DNA from 2 places in the Pseudomonas sp. Marseille-Q8238 genome. Region 2 is predicted to be linked to the other one. Evidence: predicted binding sites of a transcription regulator. Region 2 holds the regulator's gene; the other holds the start of a gene.
The links. Region 2 encodes FliA, which starts transcription of late flagellar genes. Its sites were predicted from a motif close to CTAAAGTTTNNNNNNNNNNNGCCGNTAA; they were not measured.
Positions count from the first base shown of each region.

Region 1: the regulator FliA is predicted to act here: its motif matches at 3,924-3,951, upstream of ACWPW0_RS12975 (methyl-accepting chemotaxis protein).

Region 1 is NZ_CBCOPI010000001.1:2,800,386-2,809,230, forward strand. Features, by position in the region: gene exaC (acetaldehyde dehydrogenase ExaC) at 356-1,876, opposite strand; gene ACWPW0_RS12975 (methyl-accepting chemotaxis protein) at 2,145-3,707, opposite strand; gene ACWPW0_RS12980 (PQQ-dependent methanol/ethanol family dehydrogenase) at 4,106-5,884, opposite strand; gene ACWPW0_RS12985 (ABC transporter substrate-binding protein) at 6,144-7,382, shown strand; gene ACWPW0_RS12990 (DNA polymerase II) at 7,551-8,845, opposite strand, start outside.
Region 2 is NZ_CBCOPI010000001.1:2,346,342-2,355,186, forward strand. Features, by position in the region: gene flhA (flagellar biosynthesis protein FlhA) at 1-1,753, shown strand, start outside; gene flhF (flagellar biosynthesis protein FlhF) at 1,766-3,091, shown strand; gene fleN (flagellar synthesis regulator FleN) at 3,176-4,018, shown strand; gene fliA (RNA polymerase sigma factor FliA) at 4,015-4,764, shown strand; gene ACWPW0_RS10895 (chemotaxis response regulator CheY) at 4,846-5,220, shown strand; gene ACWPW0_RS10900 (protein phosphatase CheZ) at 5,240-6,028, shown strand; gene ACWPW0_RS10905 (chemotaxis protein CheA) at 6,059-8,251, shown strand; gene ACWPW0_RS10910 (protein-glutamate methylesterase/protein-glutamine glutaminase) at 8,292-8,845, shown strand, end outside.

The DNA.
Region 1 (8,845 bases), 450 kb from region 2:
ACGACAGGAATCGGGGAGTGTGCAGAGGACGCGACAGGTGTAGCAGCGACCGCAGCAGGTGTCGCAGCCCTGGAACGGACAGCAAGGCAGAAAAAGAAAACGCGGCCGAAGCCGCGTCTCGATAAAGATCTGCCAAACCTGGGAGTGGGTATGCAGCAGGCAGAACGTGCCGGAGCACATCGACAAAAAAGCAGGCAGCGTATGCAAGCACTACCAGCCGATACAGCACCGAACCTTGGAGGAGCGAACCAGGGTTCGGCTGGAGCAAATTCCCGTTCAGGCCCGCCGCCGTGGCGGGCCCTTTACACAGTTTCCAAGAGCCTAGCTCGCAAGATCAGAAGCAGGCTCTAAGCGCTTAGAAGAAGCCCAGCGGGTTGATGTCGTAGCTCACCAGCAGGTTCTTGGTCTGCTGGTAGTGGTCGAGCATCATCTTGTGGGTTTCGCGGCCAACACCGGACTTCTTGTAGCCACCGAACGCGGCATGCGCCGGGTACAGGTGGTAGCAGTTGGTCCACACACGACCGGCCTTGATGGCGCGACCCATGCGGTAGGCCTTGTTGATGTCGCGGGTCCACACACCGGCACCCAGACCGAACTCGGTGTCGTTGGCGATGGCCAGTGCTTCAGCCTCGTCCTTGAAGGTGGTGATGCCGACGACCGGGCCGAAGATCTCTTCCTGGAACACGCGCATGTCGTTGGTGCCCTTGATAAGGGTCGGCTGCACGTAGTAACCGGTGGCCAGGTTGCCTTCCAGTTTCTCGACGCCACCACCGGTGAGGATCTGCGCGCCTTCCTGCTGGGCGATGTCCATGTAGGACAGGATCTTGTCGAACTGCTGCTGCGAAGCCTGGGCGCCGACCATGGTCTCGGTGTCCAGCGGGTTGCCACGCTTGATGGCTTTGATCTTCTTCATCACTTCAACCATGAAGGATTCGTAGATCGACTCCTGAACGATGGCGCGCGACGGGCAGGTGCAGACTTCGCCCTGGTTGAAGAACGCCAGGACCAGACCTTCGGCGGCTTTCTCGATGAAGGCCGGCTCGGCCTGCATGATGTCCTCGAAGAAGACGTTAGGCGACTTGCCACCCAGCTCCACAGTGCTCGGAATGATGTTCTCGGCAGCACACTTCATGATGTGCGAACCCACCGGGGTGGAGCCGGTGAAGGCGATCTTGGCGATGCGCTTGCTGGTGGCCAGTGCCTCGCCCGCTTCACGGCCGAAGCCCTGAACGACGTTGAGCACGCCCGGCGGCAGCAGGTCACCGATCAGTTCCATCAGGATGGTGATCGACAGCGGCGTCTGCTCGGCCGGCTTCAGGACGATGGCGTTACCAGCAGCCAGGGCTGGAGCCAGTTTCCAGGCAGCCATCAGCAGCGGGAAGTTCCACGGAATGACCTGACCCACCACACCCAGCGGCTCGTGGAAGTGGTAAGCGGCGGTGTGTTCGTTGATCTCGGCGGCGCTGCCTTCCTGAGCACGGATGCAACCGGCGAAATAACGGAAGTGGTCAGCGGCCAGCGGCACGTCGGCATTCAGGGTTTCGCGTACGGCCTTGCCGTTGTCCCAGGTTTCGGTAATGGCGAGCAGCTCGAGGTTGGCTTCGATGCGGTCGGCGATCTTCAGCAGAACCAGGGCGCGATCCTGAACGGAAGTTTTGCCCCAGGCATCGGCAGCGGCATGGGCCGCGTCCAGGGCCTTGTCGATGTCTTCGGCGCCGGAGCGTGGGAATTCGGCGATGACTTCACCGGTGACCGGCGAGGTGTTGGTGAAATACTCACCCTTGACCGGGGCAACGAACTCGCCACCGATGTAGTTACCGTAGCGGGTCTTGAAGGTGACGATGGAGCCAGCGGAACCTGGGTTTGCGTAAATCATGGTCGGACCTCATATCTTGTTCGAGCCTGCACCGGGACATGGAACAGGTCATGGATTGATCTTAGACACTGGCTCGCCGCGCTCGGTATGCCCCCATGGCACAGATGCCCTAGTTCCTTGGTAGTAGTCAGGCCGAAGGCTCTGTTGCAAGCCTTACGGGGCCAGCCCTTGGGCAGCCCCATGCCGGGCCGCAGGAGAAAGTAGACGAGCGGTGGCCGATGACACGAGGTCGGGGCTGGGCGCCCGCCGAGGGCAGGCGCTCGTGCGATCAGTGCGATTTCAGCTCAGGGCGATAGCCGAGGCGCAGACCGCCCCAGTGGCGACCGCGGATGGTGATCGGCACCGACAGGTCGTGCATCAGCTCGCCGGTATCGCGGGTATAGGTCTGCAGCAACAGCGGCTGCTGGTGGCTACCGCAGCGGCGCCCGGTGCGGTCATTGAACAGGCGCTTGCTGCGACAGTGCAGGCGGTCGTGCTCCGGGTTGCCGGTAGGCCGCTGATTGAACGCCTGGTTATGGGTCGGCACATAACCCTCCGGCGTACAGGCGATGGCGAATACCAGGCCCTCGTGCTGACGCAGCAACGGCTCCTGGATCGCCGGCAGCACGCTGTCGGCATAACGGTCGAACGCGGTGCTGTAACGTGGCGGCTCGCTGCCAGGCTGGAGCTTGTAGTGGCGGTCGAACAATGCCGATTCGTTGATCTGGCCGGCCTGCAGGTCAGCCTCGAAACGGTCGGCGATATCCTGGGCCGCCTCACGCGCCAAGTCATAGACCCGCTGGTGGTAGTCATCCAGGCCAACCTCGGCCAGGCGCTCGCTGATGGCTTCGGCCTGGCCTTCCAGTGCCGTAGCGGCCTCGCTCAGGCGGGCGGTCTGCTCATCGCTGGCGGCCAGGTCTTCACGCATCTGCGCCACCGCATGAAACAGGTCGTCGAGGGCCAGGCGGTTATCCCGCGCGCCGGTGGCGATGGTCTGCATCTGCCCTTCCACATCCACCGCCAGGCTGGCGATCCCTTCCAGTTGCTCGCCGGCACGTACCACCTGCTGTACACCGCCATCGAGGTCGACCGACAACTGGCGAATCTGCTCGACCGCTGCCGAGGTGTCCTGCTGGATGTCACGCACCATCAGGCCAACCTCTTCGGTGGCGCTGCCGGTGCGCGCCGCCAAGCCCCGCACCTCATCGGCGACCACGGCAAAACCACGCCCATGCTCGCCCGCCCGCGCCGCCTCGATGGCGGCGTTGAGCGCCAGCAGGTTGGTCTGGCTGGCAATGGACTGGATCACCTGGGTGACCCGCTGGATTTCCTCGCTGCGCTGGTTCAAGCGTTCGATCAGCTCGCGGCTGGCACTGGCGCGCTGGCTGAGCTGGTGCATGCAGGTGATCGCTTCGCGCAGCCCCGTGCGGGCATCGTCACTGTTGCCGCGCACAATGCTGGCGGCCTCCAGCCCCTGCTCGCTGAGCTGGGCGGCGGTGTCTTCGGTCACGATCATCTGCTCGGCGCTGGTGACGATGCGCGCGGCGGCATCGAGCATCGATTCCAGCTTTTGCGCCAAGCGCTGCACGGAAAAGCTCACGCCAGCGGCCGATAAAGCATTGTGAGTCGTGGACTGGGACAGGTCACGGGTCAACTCGGCCACGTCCGTAGCCGGCGCACTCGCCTCCACCTCCGGGCGACGCTGCAACAGCGGTACCCAAACCAGTACCAGCAGCAACCCCAGCACCGGCCAGAGTGGCCAGGTCGAGAGCACGCTCACCGCCACTCCCAGCAGCAGAATGGCACTGTAGAACAGCGGTAGTAGCCAGGGGCGATGGGGGGATGCGTACATGCCGGACCTCTTATTGTTCTGAGCCCTAATGCGAACCTGCGAGCCTTCTGAATCAGCGCCAGGCGAAGCGATTTCAACGCCGCATGGCCGACAGTCAGGCAATCGTGAACATGTTCTGAGAGCCTGTTTACGATCTTCTGGATTAGAGCCAGACAAGGCAAAAACGCCCGAGGAAGCGCAGTTTACAGTTGGTAAATGAGCATTCCGAGGGCGTTTTTAACGCCGTATGGCCGCGAGCCAGGAGATCGTAAACAGGCTCTGAGGGCGATGTGCCATTCAACACAACAGACTCGGAGCGCGCCATAGCACCTTGGTATCACACAGACAGCACAAAGCCGGCGAGCGCCGGCTTTGTGGCAAAGAGAAACGAGGCCAGCACGGGCCGGCCTCGTTATCGATCAGCGCTTGCTGACCAGGTCCTTCGGCAGCTTGAAGGTCCAGATCATGCCGCCCTGGTCGAGGTCCTTGACGCGCTTGGCCACCTCGCCCCCCCACAGCGGAACTGCACCACCCCAGCCGGAGACCACGGTGACGTACTGCTCGCCGTCCATTTCCCAGGTGACCGGGGAAGCGATCACGCCCGAACCGGTGTTGAACTCGAAGACCTTCTTGCCGGTCTTCGCGTCGAACGCCAGCAGGAAGCCTTCCGGGTTACCGGTGAACACCAGGTTACCCTTGGTCGCCAGCACACCGCCCCACAGCGGCGCATAGTTCTCATAGCGCCAGACTTGCTTGCCGGTTTTCGGGTCGATTGCGCGCAGCACGCCGATGTACTTCTCGTTCAGCGGCTTGATGGTGAAGCCCGCACCGAGGTAGGCCGCGCCTTTCTTGTAGGCGATGTCCTCGTTCCACATGTCCATGCCCCACTCGTTGGACGGCACGTAGAACAGGCCGGTGTCCTGGCTGTAGGCCATGGGCATCCAGTTCTTGCCACCGAGGAAGGATGGCGCGACAAACACCGAACTGCCCTTCTTGCCACCCTCCGGAGCGCCCGGGCGCACGGCTGGGTCGTAGATCGGGCGACCGTTCTTGTCCAGGCCCTTGGCCCAGGTGATCTTGTCGACGAACGGGAAGCCACGGATGAACTTGCCGTTGGTACGGTCCAGAACATAGAAGAAACCATTACGGTCGGCAGTGGCCGCGGCCTGGATGGTTTTGCCGCCATCCTTGTAGTCGAACGAAATCACTTCGTTGACGCCGTCATAGTCCCAACCGTCGTGCGGGGTGGTCTGGAAGTGCCACTTGATCGAGCCGTCATCCGGGTTCAGCGCCAGGCGAGCGGCGGAGAACAGGTTGTCGCCCGGACGCAGGTGCGAGTTCCATGGCGACGGGTTACCCGCACCGATGAACACCGAGTCGGTGGTCGGGTCGTAGTAGCCGCCCAGCCAGGGCGCGGCACCACCGGTCTTCCACATGTCGCCCGGCCAGGTCTGGCCTGGAGCGCCACCGGAAATGCCGTTCTCGATAGCCTTGCCGTCCTTGTAGACGTAACCCATGTGACCTTCGACGGTCGGGCGGCTCCACAGCAGGGTGCCGTTGGTGGGGTCATAGGCTTCGACCTTGCCGACCACACCGAACTCGCCACCGGCTACGCCAGTGATCAGCTTGCCCTTGGCGATCAGCGGCGCGGCGGAGATCGAGTAACCGGCCTTGTAGTCGGCCACGGTCTTGCGCCATACCACTTTGCCGGTGTCCTTGTTCAGGGCAACCAGCTTGGCGTCCAGCGTGCCGAAGATCACCAGGTCGCCGTACAGGGCCACACCACGGTTGATCACGTCACAGCACGGCATGATGCCGTCGGGCAGACGCGCATCGTATTGCCAGAGTTTCTTGCCGGTGCGCGCATCAGCGGCGAACACGCGGGAGTAGGAGGCGGTCACGTACATCACGCCATCCTTGATCAGCGGCTGGGACTGCTGACCGCGCTGCTTCTCGCCGCCGAACGACAACGCCCAGATAGGCCGCAGCTCCTTCACGTTCTCGGTATTGAGGGTATCCAGGGTGCTGTAGCGTTGTCCCTGCTGGTTAATGCCGTTGACCACGATCTGGTCGTTGCGCTTGCCAGCATCGCTGATGTCCTGGTCGGTAACGCCGGCCCAGGCCGACAGACTGGCCAGGGTCACGGCTGCGAACAGTGCCGAGCGAACGAAAGGTTGGGTGACACCGGTGTGCTTCATTGCGGCTACCTCTGCGGCTTGTTGTTGTACCCGGGAAAATTTCCCGGTGTGCGGCGAATTCTTGGCTGCACCTGCCCTTCCGCCAATTGACCGCTGTGCCGAATTCCCTACTCCCTTGGTAGCAATACCCCTCCCGCGCGAGGTACGCAGGCGCTTTGCCATCGTCGACCTAAGTCGCAGCCACCCGGCCACAAGGAGGCATGGAGTACAGGCCTGCCAGCCCGTAAAACTGCACGCCCTGTCCACAAGGAGTGACGCCATGTATCGCCAGCTCTGCGGCCTGCTGCTCGCCGGCCTGATCGCCCTGCCCGCCTTCTCCGCGCCCAGCGTGAAGATCGGCCTCAACTACCCACGCACCGGCAACTACAAGGACGAGGGCCTGGAGCTACGCCGTGGCGCCATGCTGGCCGTCGAGGAGATCAACCGCAAAGGCGGCGTCCTGGGTCGACCGCTGGAGCTGCTCAGTGAGAACACCGCCTCGCGCGCCAGCCAGGCACGCGACAACGTCGACACCTTCGCCGACCAGGGCGCCCATATGGTGTTCGGCGGTGCCACCAGCGAGGAGGCCATCGCCGCCGGCCAGCGCGCCCGCGAACGCGGCCTGTTGTATTTCGCCACCCTGAGCTACGCCAACGAAGTCACCGGCCAGGCCGGGCACCGCTATCTGTTCCGCGAATCCAACAGCGCCTGGATGAGCGCCCGCGTACTGGGCGAATACCTGTCCTGGCACATGCCCCGGCGGCGCTACCACTACATCATCGTCGACGACGCCTGGGGCCGCAGCATGGAGAGCGCCCTGCGCCTGGCCACCAGCAGCACCGACCGTGCCCGCCACGGCCGCACCGCCCTGCCCACCGGCCTGGTGCGCCGTGACGAATACCGTGCAGCCCTGGAGAAAGCCGCTGCCAGCGATGCCAGTATCCTGGTGCTGGTCCTGCTCGGCGACAACCTGCAGCGGACCATGCGCATGGTGCACAACATGAACCTGAAGAAGGACCTTCAGATCATCGTGCCCAACCTGACCAAGAGCGTGGTGCAACAGGCCGGTCCGCTGGTGATGGAAGATGTGATCGGCACCGAAGCCTGGACCTGGAACCTGCCCGACCAGAGCGAAAACCAGGTGGCCAGGGATTTCGTCCAGCGCTACATGGACGAACACCAGGAATACCCCGGCAGCACCACCGCCTCGGCCTACTCCATCGTTCGCCAATGGGCCGACGCCGTACAGCGCAGCAACAGCCTGGACAGCGAACGGCTGATCAAGGCCCTGGAAGACCACCGCTACGACCTGCTCAAGGATGGCCAGCAATGGCGTGCCTTCGACCACCAGAACGTGCAGAGCATCTACGCGGTAAAAGTGCGCAAGCGCGACGAAGTCATGCAGGACCCATTCAAACAGCACTACTTCGACGTGATCCACCGCATGACCGGCGAAGACGCCGCCCCGAGCCTGGACGACTGGCAGCAGGAGCGCGGGGAAAACCTGGTGCTGGAGTAAACAAGCGTGGGGGTGGATCGGAGCGTAGATGGCGCCCCTCTCGTCTTTCAGCATCCCTATTGGTGGATCGATAAAGCGTGATCCCACGCTAATCTCACCTGGTGTGCACGGCTCACCCTACAGCTGAGACCTTATGAGGTGCACCGTTAGCGGCCTACCCAGGTCATCTCAGAACAGGTTGAGCTGCCCGCCCACCAGCGTGGCGAAGTCGTCGTGAACGAACGGCAGGATGGCGTCCGCCACTGGTTGCAGCTGCCGCGTGACGTAATGGTCGTAGTCGATGGCTGCCTGGCGCACTTCCAGCGGCTCCGGCCCGGCCAGGGTGATCAGGTAGCTGATCCAGCCCCCGCTCTGGTATTGCCGTGGGCGTCCCTGGCGTTGGTTGTACTCATCGGCGATGCGCGCGGCGCGCACGTGCGGCGGCACGTTGCGCTGGTAATCGCCGAGGTGACGGCGCAGGCGCTTGCGGTAGATCAGCAGTTCATCCAGTTCGCCGGCCAGGGTCTGGCGCACGAAGTCACGTACGTAGTCCTGGTAGGGCTCACGGTTGAAAATGCGCAGGTAGAGGTCCTGCTGGAATTGCCGGGCCAGCGGCGACCAGTCGGTGCGCACTGTCTCCAGGCCTTTGTAGACCATCTCGTCGCGGCCGTCGGCACGTCGTACCAGGCCGGCATAGCGTTTCTTGCTGCCTTCCTCGGCACCGCGCACGGTGGGCATCAGGAAACGTCGGAAGTGGGTTTCGAACTGCAGCTCCAGTGCACTGGTCAGGCCGAACTCGCTTTGCAGGTGTTCGCGCCACCAGACGTTGACATGCTGCACCAGCGCCTGCCCGATGCGCGCCGCCTCCTCCTCACTGTGCGCCCGACCCAGCCAGACGAAGGTCGAGTCGGTATCGCCGTAGATCACCCGGTGCCCTTCGGCCTCGATCAGCGCTCGCGTGCGACGCATGATTTCGTGCCCACGCAGGGTGATCGACGAGGCCAGGCGTGGATCGAAGAAGCGGCAACCACTGGAGCCGAGTACACCATAGAAGGCGTTCATGATGATCTTCAGCGCCTGGGACAGCGGCTGGTTGTGATCACGTTTGGCGGCCTCACGGCCCTCGGCGACCCGCTCGACGATCGCCGGCAGGCAGTGCCGGGTACGCGAGAAGCGCGCGCCCCGGAAGCCCGCCACCGACGCCATGTCGTCGGGCTGGCGCAACCCTTCCACCAGCCCCACCGGATCGATCAGGAAGGTACGGATGATCGACGGGTACAGGCTCTTGTAGTCCAGCACCAGCACCGACTCGTACAGACCCGGCTGCGAGTCCATGACGAAGCCGCCCGGGCTGGCCTCCGGCGGGCGTTCGCCGAGGTTCGGCGCGACGAAACCCTGGCGGTGCATCAGCGGCATGTACAGGTGCTCGAAGGCCGCAACCGAGCCACCGCTGCGGTCGGCCGGCAGACCGGTGACCGTGGCGC
Region 2 (8,845 bases):
GGTCGGTGCGGTGGTCTTCGCCATCTTGATGATCATCAACTTCGTTGTGGTTACCAAAGGTGCAGGGCGTATCTCCGAGGTGAGCGCACGCTTTACCCTGGATGCCATGCCGGGCAAGCAGATGGCCATCGATGCGGACCTCAATTCAGGGCTTATCGATCAGGTCGAGGCCAAGCGCCGGCGTGTCGAGGTGGCTCAAGAGGCGGATTTCTACGGTTCCATGGACGGTGCCAGCAAGTTCGTTCGTGGTGATGCCATTGCTGGCCTGCTGATCCTGTTCATCAACCTGATCGGCGGGATTGCCATCGGTGTCCTGCAGCACAACCTGAGTTTCAGCGAAGCAGGGAAGATCTATTCGCTGTTGACCATCGGTGATGGCCTGGTCGCCCAGATTCCGTCGCTTCTGCTGTCGACCGCCGCAGCGATCATGGTGACCCGTGTTTCCAGCTCGGAAGACATGGGTGCCCAGGTCAATCGACAAATGTTCACCTCACCCAAGGCGCTTGCCGTATCGGCTGCCATTCTGGTTGCCATGGGCTTGGTACCGGGGATGCCACATGTCTCGTTCATCGGCCTGGGTGCTATCGCAGCTGGCGCGGCCTATTGGATCTGGCACAAGAAGAACAAGGTTAAGGTCGAGGCCGAGCAGGAGGTTCAGCGCCAACAAGAGCTGCTGCCGGCGCAGAAGGCCCAAGAGGTCAAGGAACTGGGCTGGGATGATGTAACGCCCGTCGACATGGTCGGCTTGGAGGTAGGCTACCGGCTGATTCCTCTAGTCGACCGCAACCAAGGTGGGCAGTTGCTGGCGCGGATCAAAGGTGTGCGCAAGAAGCTGTCGCAGGAGATGGGCTTTCTCATGCCCTCGGTGCATATTCGCGACAACCTGGACCTGCAGCCCAATGCCTACCGTTTGACATTGATGGGTGTCAGCGTGGCCGAGGCCGAGGTGTATCCGGAGCGCGAGCTTGCCATTAACTCAGGGCAGGTATTTGGCACGCTCAATGGTATCGCCGCCAAAGATCCGGCATTTGGTCTGGAGGCGGTGTGGATCGACCCAAATCAGCGTGACCAGGCGCAGTCGCTTGGTTACACCGTGGTGGATGCCAGCACGGTCGTTGCCACGCACCTTAATCAAGTGCTGCACAAACATGCCCATGAGCTGATTGGGCATGAGGAAGTGCAGCAGCTCATGCAATTGCTGGCCAAGAGCTCGCCCAAGCTGGCCGAGGAGCTGGTGCCGGGCCTGGTCTCGTTGTCTACCTTGCTCAAAGTGCTGCAGAGCCTCTTGCAGGAGCAGGTGCCGGTGCGAGACGTGCGGACCATTGCCGAAGCCATCGCCAATACGGCGCCGAAGAGTCAAGATCCCGCCGCGATGGTGGCGGCAGTTCGGATCGCACTTTCCCGTGCAATCGTGCAAAGCATTGTGGGACTAGAGCCGGAGCTGCCGGTGATCACTCTGGACCCAAGGTTGGAACAGATATTGCTCAATAGTCTGCAGAAGGCCGGTCAGGGCTCCGAGGATGGCATTCTCCTCGAGCCTGGTATGGCGGAAAAGCTGCAACGCTCCCTGGTGGATGCGGCGCAGCGCCAGGAAATGCTCGGCAAACCAGTGATCCTGCTGGTGGCCGGTCCGGTCCGGGCGATGCTCTCGCGCTTTGCGCGGCTCGCTGTACCGTCCATGCATGTTCTGGCCTACCAGGAAATACCGGATAACAAGCAGGTCACCATCGTCGCCACGGTGGGACAGAACTGAGGGCTCTAAGCCATGCAAGTCAAACGTTTCTTCGCCGCCGATATGCGTCAGGCCATGAAGCTGGTACGCGATGAGCTGGGCGCCGATGCCGCGATCATCGGTAATCGCCGCGTGGCCGGTGGTGTGGAATTGACTGCTGCACTGGATTATCAGATGCCTGTGGAACCGGTGCGTCAGCCGAATGCCGCGTTGGAAGCAGAGCTGCGCAAGACCCAGGCAAAGATTGCCAACGCCGAGGCCGATCTGGCCAGCCGCCTGATTGCCGATGAGCGCAAGGACCGCCAGTTGTTTGCCAATGAGTCCGTAGTGGCCCCCGAACTGCCTGCTTCGCTGGTCAAGCCGCAGCGTCCGGTTGCTCCGCCGACTCCTGCTGCCGTGAGCGCAGCGCCTGTCGATCAACGTGCGCTGGATGCCATGCGCTCCGAACTGCACGGTCTGCGTGAGCTGATCGAGGTGCAACTCGGCTCCATTGCCTGGGGGCAGATGCAGAATAAACGCCCGCAGCAGGCCAACCTGTGGCGCCGCCTGCAACGCATGGGGTTGCCAGCCGAGCTGTCTCGGACATTGCTGGAGCGCGTTGGCAAGGAAAGTGATCCACGCCAAGCCTGGCGCATGCTGTTGGCGCACCTGGCGCATACGATCAAGACGCCCAAGGAAGAGCCTCTGGAGGAGGGCGGTGTTATCGCTCTGGTGGGCCCGGCCGGCATGGGCAAGACCACCACGCTGGCCAAGCTGGCCGCTCGCTATGTACTCAAATATGGCCCGCAGAGCATCGCGCTGGTCAGCATGGACAGCTTCCGCATCGGTGCTCAGGAACAGTTGAAAACCCTCGGCCGCATTCTCGATGTCTCGGTGACGCAGATCGATCCGGGCCAGTCGCTGGTTCAAGCGTTGGCGCCGCTGGCACGCAAGCGCGTCGTGTTGATCGACACGGCAGGTTTGCCGGCTAACGACCCGGCACTGCGTATGCAGCTGGAAAGCCTTGCCGGACGAGGCGTCAAGGCCAAGAATTACCTGGTATTGGCCGCTACCAGCCAGAGCCAGGTGCTCAAGGCGGCCTATCATAGTTACAAGCGTTGCGGCCTTTCCGGCTGCATTATCAGCAAGCTCGACGAAGCAACCAGTCTGGGTGAAGTTTTAGGGCTGGCTATCAGCCAGCATCTACCGGTAGCCTATCTCACTGATGGGCCAAAAATTCCGGATGACCTGCAGGTTCCACGCAGCCACCAATTGGTTAGCCGGGCAGTGAGTTTGCAGGCGCCGGAAGATCCGAGCGAGGAAGCCATGGCGGACGTATTCGCCGGTCTCTATCAGAACCCCACTCGGCATGCGAGCTAGTGGGTGGTAGGGTCCAAGGTATTCCAGTGTTGAGGAAGGGTCGGGAGATTTTCCGGCCAGCCCAATCCAGGCAAGACAAGGTGTATAGAAACCATGGGTAGTAGGCATCCCGTACAGGTGATCGCAGTGACCGGCGGCAAGGGTGGCGTCGGCAAGACCAATGTGTCGGTGAATCTTTCACTGGCACTGGCCGACCTTGGTCGACGGGTCATGCTGATGGATGCCGACCTCGGCCTTGCCAACGTCGACGTACTGCTCGGCCTGACCGCCAAGCGCACCCTGGCGGATGTGATTTCCGGTGAGTGCGATCTCAAGGATGTGCTCATTCAGGGCCCCGGCGGCATTCGTATCGTGCCCGCCGCCTCGGGCACACAGAGCATGGTGCAACTGACGCCCATGCAGCATGCCGGCCTGATCCAGGCGTTCAGCGATATCAGTGACAACCTTGATGTCCTGGTAGTCGATACCGCAGCGGGTATCGGCGATGGTGTTGTCAGCTTCGTGCGCGCCGCTCAGGAAGTGATCGTGGTGGTCTGTGATGAGCCGACGTCGATTACGGATGCCTACGCCCTGATCAAACTGCTCAACCGGGATTACGGCATGAGCCGTTTCCGTGTGCTGGCCAACATGGCCCACAGCCCTCAGGAAGGCCGCAACCTGTTTGCTAAGCTGACCAAGGTAACCGACCGTTTTCTCGATGTGGCCCTGCAGTATGTTGGAGCTGTGCCCTATGACGAATCAGTCCGCAAGGCCGTGCAGAAACAGCGCGCGGTATACGAAGCCTTCCCGCGCTCGAAGTGCGCACTGGCGTTCAAGGCGATAGCCCAGAAAGTCGACACGTGGCCGTTGCCGGCCAATCCGCGTGGCCATCTGGAGTTTTTCGTCGAGCGCCTCGTGCAGCAACCGGTTGCGGGCTCGGCCGTATGACAGCAGCCAATGGACTTCTTATGTACAGCAAGGCCCGGGAGCAAGACTCTCAGCATCAACTGGTCGAGCGCTATGCACCGCTGGTCAAGCGCATCGCCTATCACCTGCTGGCACGCCTGCCGGCCAGTGTTCAGGTTGATGACCTGACGCAGGCCGGAATGATCGGCCTGCTCGAAGCCTCGAAGAAATACGATGGCAGCAAGGGTGCCAGTTTTGAAACCTACGCCGGTATCCGCATTCGTGGTGCGATGCTCGATGAGGTGCGCAAGGGCGATTGGGCACCACGTTCGGTACACCGCAATACTCGAATGGTCAGCGATGCCATCCGGGTAATTGAGGCCCGAACCGGCCGAGATGCTAAAGATCAAGAAGTTGCAGCCGAACTCCAATTGAGTCTCGAGGATTACTACGGCATTCTTGGCGACACTTTGGGCAGCCGTTTGTTCAGTTTCGACGACCTCATGCAGGACGGTGAACATGGCGGCGGACTGCATGAAGATACCGGTAGCACCCAGACAGAACCTCTGCACGAACTGGAAGATGAGCGTTTCCAGGCGGCGTTGGCCGATGCCATCTCCAACCTGCCTGAGCGTGAACGTCTGGTTTTGGCGTTGTATTACGACGAAGAACTGAATCTCAAGGAAATCGGTGAGGTCCTGGGCGTCAGTGAGTCGCGTGTCAGCCAGCTGCACAGTCAGTGCGCGGCTCGCTTGCGCGCTCGTCTGGGAGAGTGGCGCGCACGCTGACGAATTACCGGTTTCATGATTGCGACGTTGCCGGGAGCCGGTAATGTTTAGGACTGTACGGAGGTCGACTTGGACAAGAATATGAAAATCCTCATCGTTGACGACTTTTCGACGATGCGACGGATCATCAAGAACCTCTTGCGCGATTTGGGTTTCACCAATACCGCCGAGGCTGACGATGGCACTACAGCATTGCCGATGCTGCATAGCGGCAGCTTCGATTTTCTCGTAACCGACTGGAACATGCCCGGGATGACCGGGATCGACCTGTTGCGTGCCGTGCGCGCCGATGAGCGACTCAAGACCTTGCCTGTACTCATGGTGACTGCTGAAGCCAAGCGCGATCAGATCATCGAGGCTGCTCAGGCCGGGGTGAATGGCTATGTGGTCAAGCCGTTCACGGCCCAGGTTCTGAAAGAGAAGATCGAAAAAATCTTCGAGCGGGTTAATGGCTGATGTCCGCCACGAGGGCGCTATGGCACACGATGAATCCTCTCAGGACGATCTCGAATCGGTTCTGAAAACCCATGCACGGCAGCTCGTGGATAGCCTGGAAAAAGGCAATTTCGGTGAGGCTGTACAAGTCATCTACGAGCTGAATCAGACGCGTGACCGCGGCCTGTATCAGGAGGTGGGTAAGCTCACCCGCGAGCTGCACAATGCCATTGTCAATTTTCAGATTGACCCGCGCATGCCGCACGCCAGCGAAATTTCGCAGATCACGGATGCTACCGAGCGCTTGTCCTATGTCGTGCAGATGACCGAGAAAGCGGCCAATCGCACGATGGATCTGGTGGAGCAAAGCGCTCCCCTGGTCAATGACCTGGGAAGTGAGGCGCAGGCATTGAGTGCCGACTGGGGGCGCTTCATGCGCCGTGAGTTGAGCGCGGATGCCTTCCGCGAACTGGCCAAGCGCATCGAACTGTTCCTTGCCCATAGCGAACGTGACAGCCAGAAGCTGTCCTCGCATCTGAATGACATTCTTTTGGCGCAGGACTACCAGGACCTCACGGGGCAGGTGATCAAGCGGGTTACGCAATTGGTCACCGAGGTGGAGAGCAACCTGCTCAAACTGGTGTTGATGGCCAGTCATGTGGACCGGTTTGCCGGCATCGAGCATGACCATCACGCATTGCGCACCGAGCAAGCACAACAAAAAGAACCTTCCAGGGGTGAAGGTCCGCAGATTCATGCCGATAAGCGTGAGGACGTCGCATCCAATCAGGATGATGTCGACGATCTGTTGTCCAGTCTTGGATTTTAGGGCTCTAACAGAGCCTTTGGAGCGCAATCGATGAGCTTCGACGCCGATGAGGAGATTCTCCAGGACTTCCTGGTAGAGGCCGGCGAAATTCTTGAGTTACTGTCCGAGCAACTGGTCGAGCTGGAAAGCCGCCCGGATGACATGGATTTGCTCAACGCGATCTTCCGTGGTTTCCACACGGTCAAAGGTGGTGCCGGCTTCCTGCAGCTGAATGAGCTGGTGGAGTGCTGCCATATCGCGGAAAACGTCTTCGACATTCTGCGCAAAGGCGAGCGGCGAGTAACCGCCGAACTGATGGACGTGGTGCTGCAAGCGCTGGATGCCGTCAACGGCATGTTCAGCGAAGTGCGCGAGCGAGTAGAGCCCACGCCTGCATCGCCTGAGCTGCTGGCCGCCCTGGCGCGTCTGGCAGACCCTTCCTATGTCGATACCGAACCTGCAGCAGAGCCAGAACCAGAGTCGGCAGCGCAGGAAGAAGCCGCTACAGGTGATATCACCGACAGTGAGTTCGAGCAGTTGCTCGACGCTATCAGCGAGCCAGCAGATAAGCCGAGCACCGCGGCTGTGCCAGCCTCGGGTGATGAAATCACCGATGACGAATTCGAGGCGCTGCTCGATCAACTGCATGGCAAGGGCAAGTTCGTCGAGCCAAAGGAAGCGCCGCCGGCGACACCCGCAGCCCCTCAATCGCCTGCCGCTTCAGGTGATGAAATCACCGATGACGAGTTCGAGGCGCTGCTCGACCAATTGCATGGCAAGGGTAAGTTCGCCGAACCGGCAGCGGAGGTACCGCAAGCCGCCGCGCCAGCCGCTGCCAATGGCGATACGATTACCGACGATGAGTTCGAAGCGCTGCTCGACCAGATGCATGGCAAGGGCAAGTTCAACGAAGAAGCCATCAAGGTTGAGCCGCCAGTTCTGGCCAAGCCCGAGCCGGCTGCCAGCAAACCCGCAGCCAAACCGGCCGCTAAGCCTGCTGCAAAACCTGTAGCCAAACCAGAACCTGTCAAGGCCGCCGCCCCAGCCGCCGACAAGGCCCCAGCAGCTGCCAGTGAAGCGGAAACCACGGTACGTGTGGACACCGCTCGCCTGGACGAGATCATGAATATGGTCGGTGAGCTGGTGCTGGTGCGCAATCGACTGGTACGGCTTGGCCTCAACAGTGGCGACGAAGCCATGGCCAAGGCGGTGTCCAACCTCGACGTGGTGACTGCAGACCTGCAGACCTCGGTGATGAAGACCCGCATGCAGCCGATCAAGAAGGTCTTCGGCCGCTTCCCTCGGCTGGTCCGCGATCTGGCGCGCAACCTGAAGAAAGAGATCAACCTTGAGCTGGTGGGCGAGGAGACCGATCTCGACAAGAACCTTGTCGAGGCCCTCGCCGATCCGTTGGTGCACCTGGTGCGCAATGCGGTTGACCACGGTATCGAAACCCCTGAGGAGCGCGAAGCCTCCGGCAAGTCTCGTGGTGGTCGCGTGATCCTGTCGGCCGAGCAGGAAGGTGATCACATCCTGTTGTCGATTTCCGATGACGGCAAAGGGATGGACGCCGACGTGCTGCGTGCCAAGGCAGTGGAGAAAGGGCTGCTGGACAAGGATGCGGCTGATCGGCTGAACGAGTTCGAATGTTACAACCTGATCTTCGCCCCAGGATTCTCCACCAAGACGGAGATCTCCGACGTTTCCGGCCGTGGCGTGGGCATGGATGTGGTGAAAACCAAGATTTCCCAGCTCAACGGCACCGTCAACGTGTTCTCGGTCAAGGGGCAGGGCTCGAAGATCGTCATCAAGGTGCCGTTGACGCTGGCGATCATGCCGACCCTGATGGTGATGCTGGGCAACCAGGCGTTTGCCTTCCCGTTGGTCAATGTCAACGAAATCTTCCACCTGGACCTGTCCCGCACCAACGTTGTGGATGGCCAGGAAGTGGTGATCGTGCGTGACAAGGCACTGCCACTCTTTTACCTAAAGCGTTGGCTGGTACGTGGTGCGAACCATGAAGAGCAGCGTGAAGGCCATGTCGTGATTCTGACCGTGGGCAGCCAGCGCATCGGTTTTGTCGTCGATCAATTGGTCGGCCAGGAAGAAGTGGTAATCAAGCCTCTCGGTAAAATGCTGCAGGGCACGCCAGGCATGTCCGGCGCGACCATTACCGGCGATGGGCGAATTGCCCTGATCCTCGACGTACCAAGCATGCTCAAGCGCTACGCACGTCGCATCTGATTGATCGTGGTCAGGCATCGCCGACCGCTCAGGAGTGTTTATGGCTGTCAAGGTTCTGGTGGTGGACGATTCCGGCTTCTTCAGGCGCCGTGTCTCGGAAATCCTTTCCGCCGACCCGAACATCCAGGTGGTCGGTACTGCGACCAATGGTCGTGAGGCCATCGATCAGGCGTTGGCGCTCAAGCCAGACGTGATCACCATGGATTACGAGATGCCGATGATGGATGGCATCACGGCGGTCCGAAACATCATGCAGCGGTGCCCCACGCCCGTTCTGATGTTTTCGTCACTGACCCATGAGGGCGCCCGGGTAACCCTCGATGCGCTGGATGCCGGTGCCGTCGACTACCTGCCGAAGAACTTCGAAGACATCTCGCGCAATCCGGACAAGGTCAAGGCTTTGCTGTGCGAGAAGGTCCATACCATTGCTCGCAGTAACCGCCGCTATAGCGCCTACAACCCGCCGGTGCCGGCGACTGTATCCAGCACTGCGTCAACGGTAGCCAGAAGCACTGCAGCGCCCACGGTGCGGCCAGCGAGTTCAGCTGGATCTACGGGGGGCGCAGCCCCAAAGCGGAAGGCCTATAAACTGGT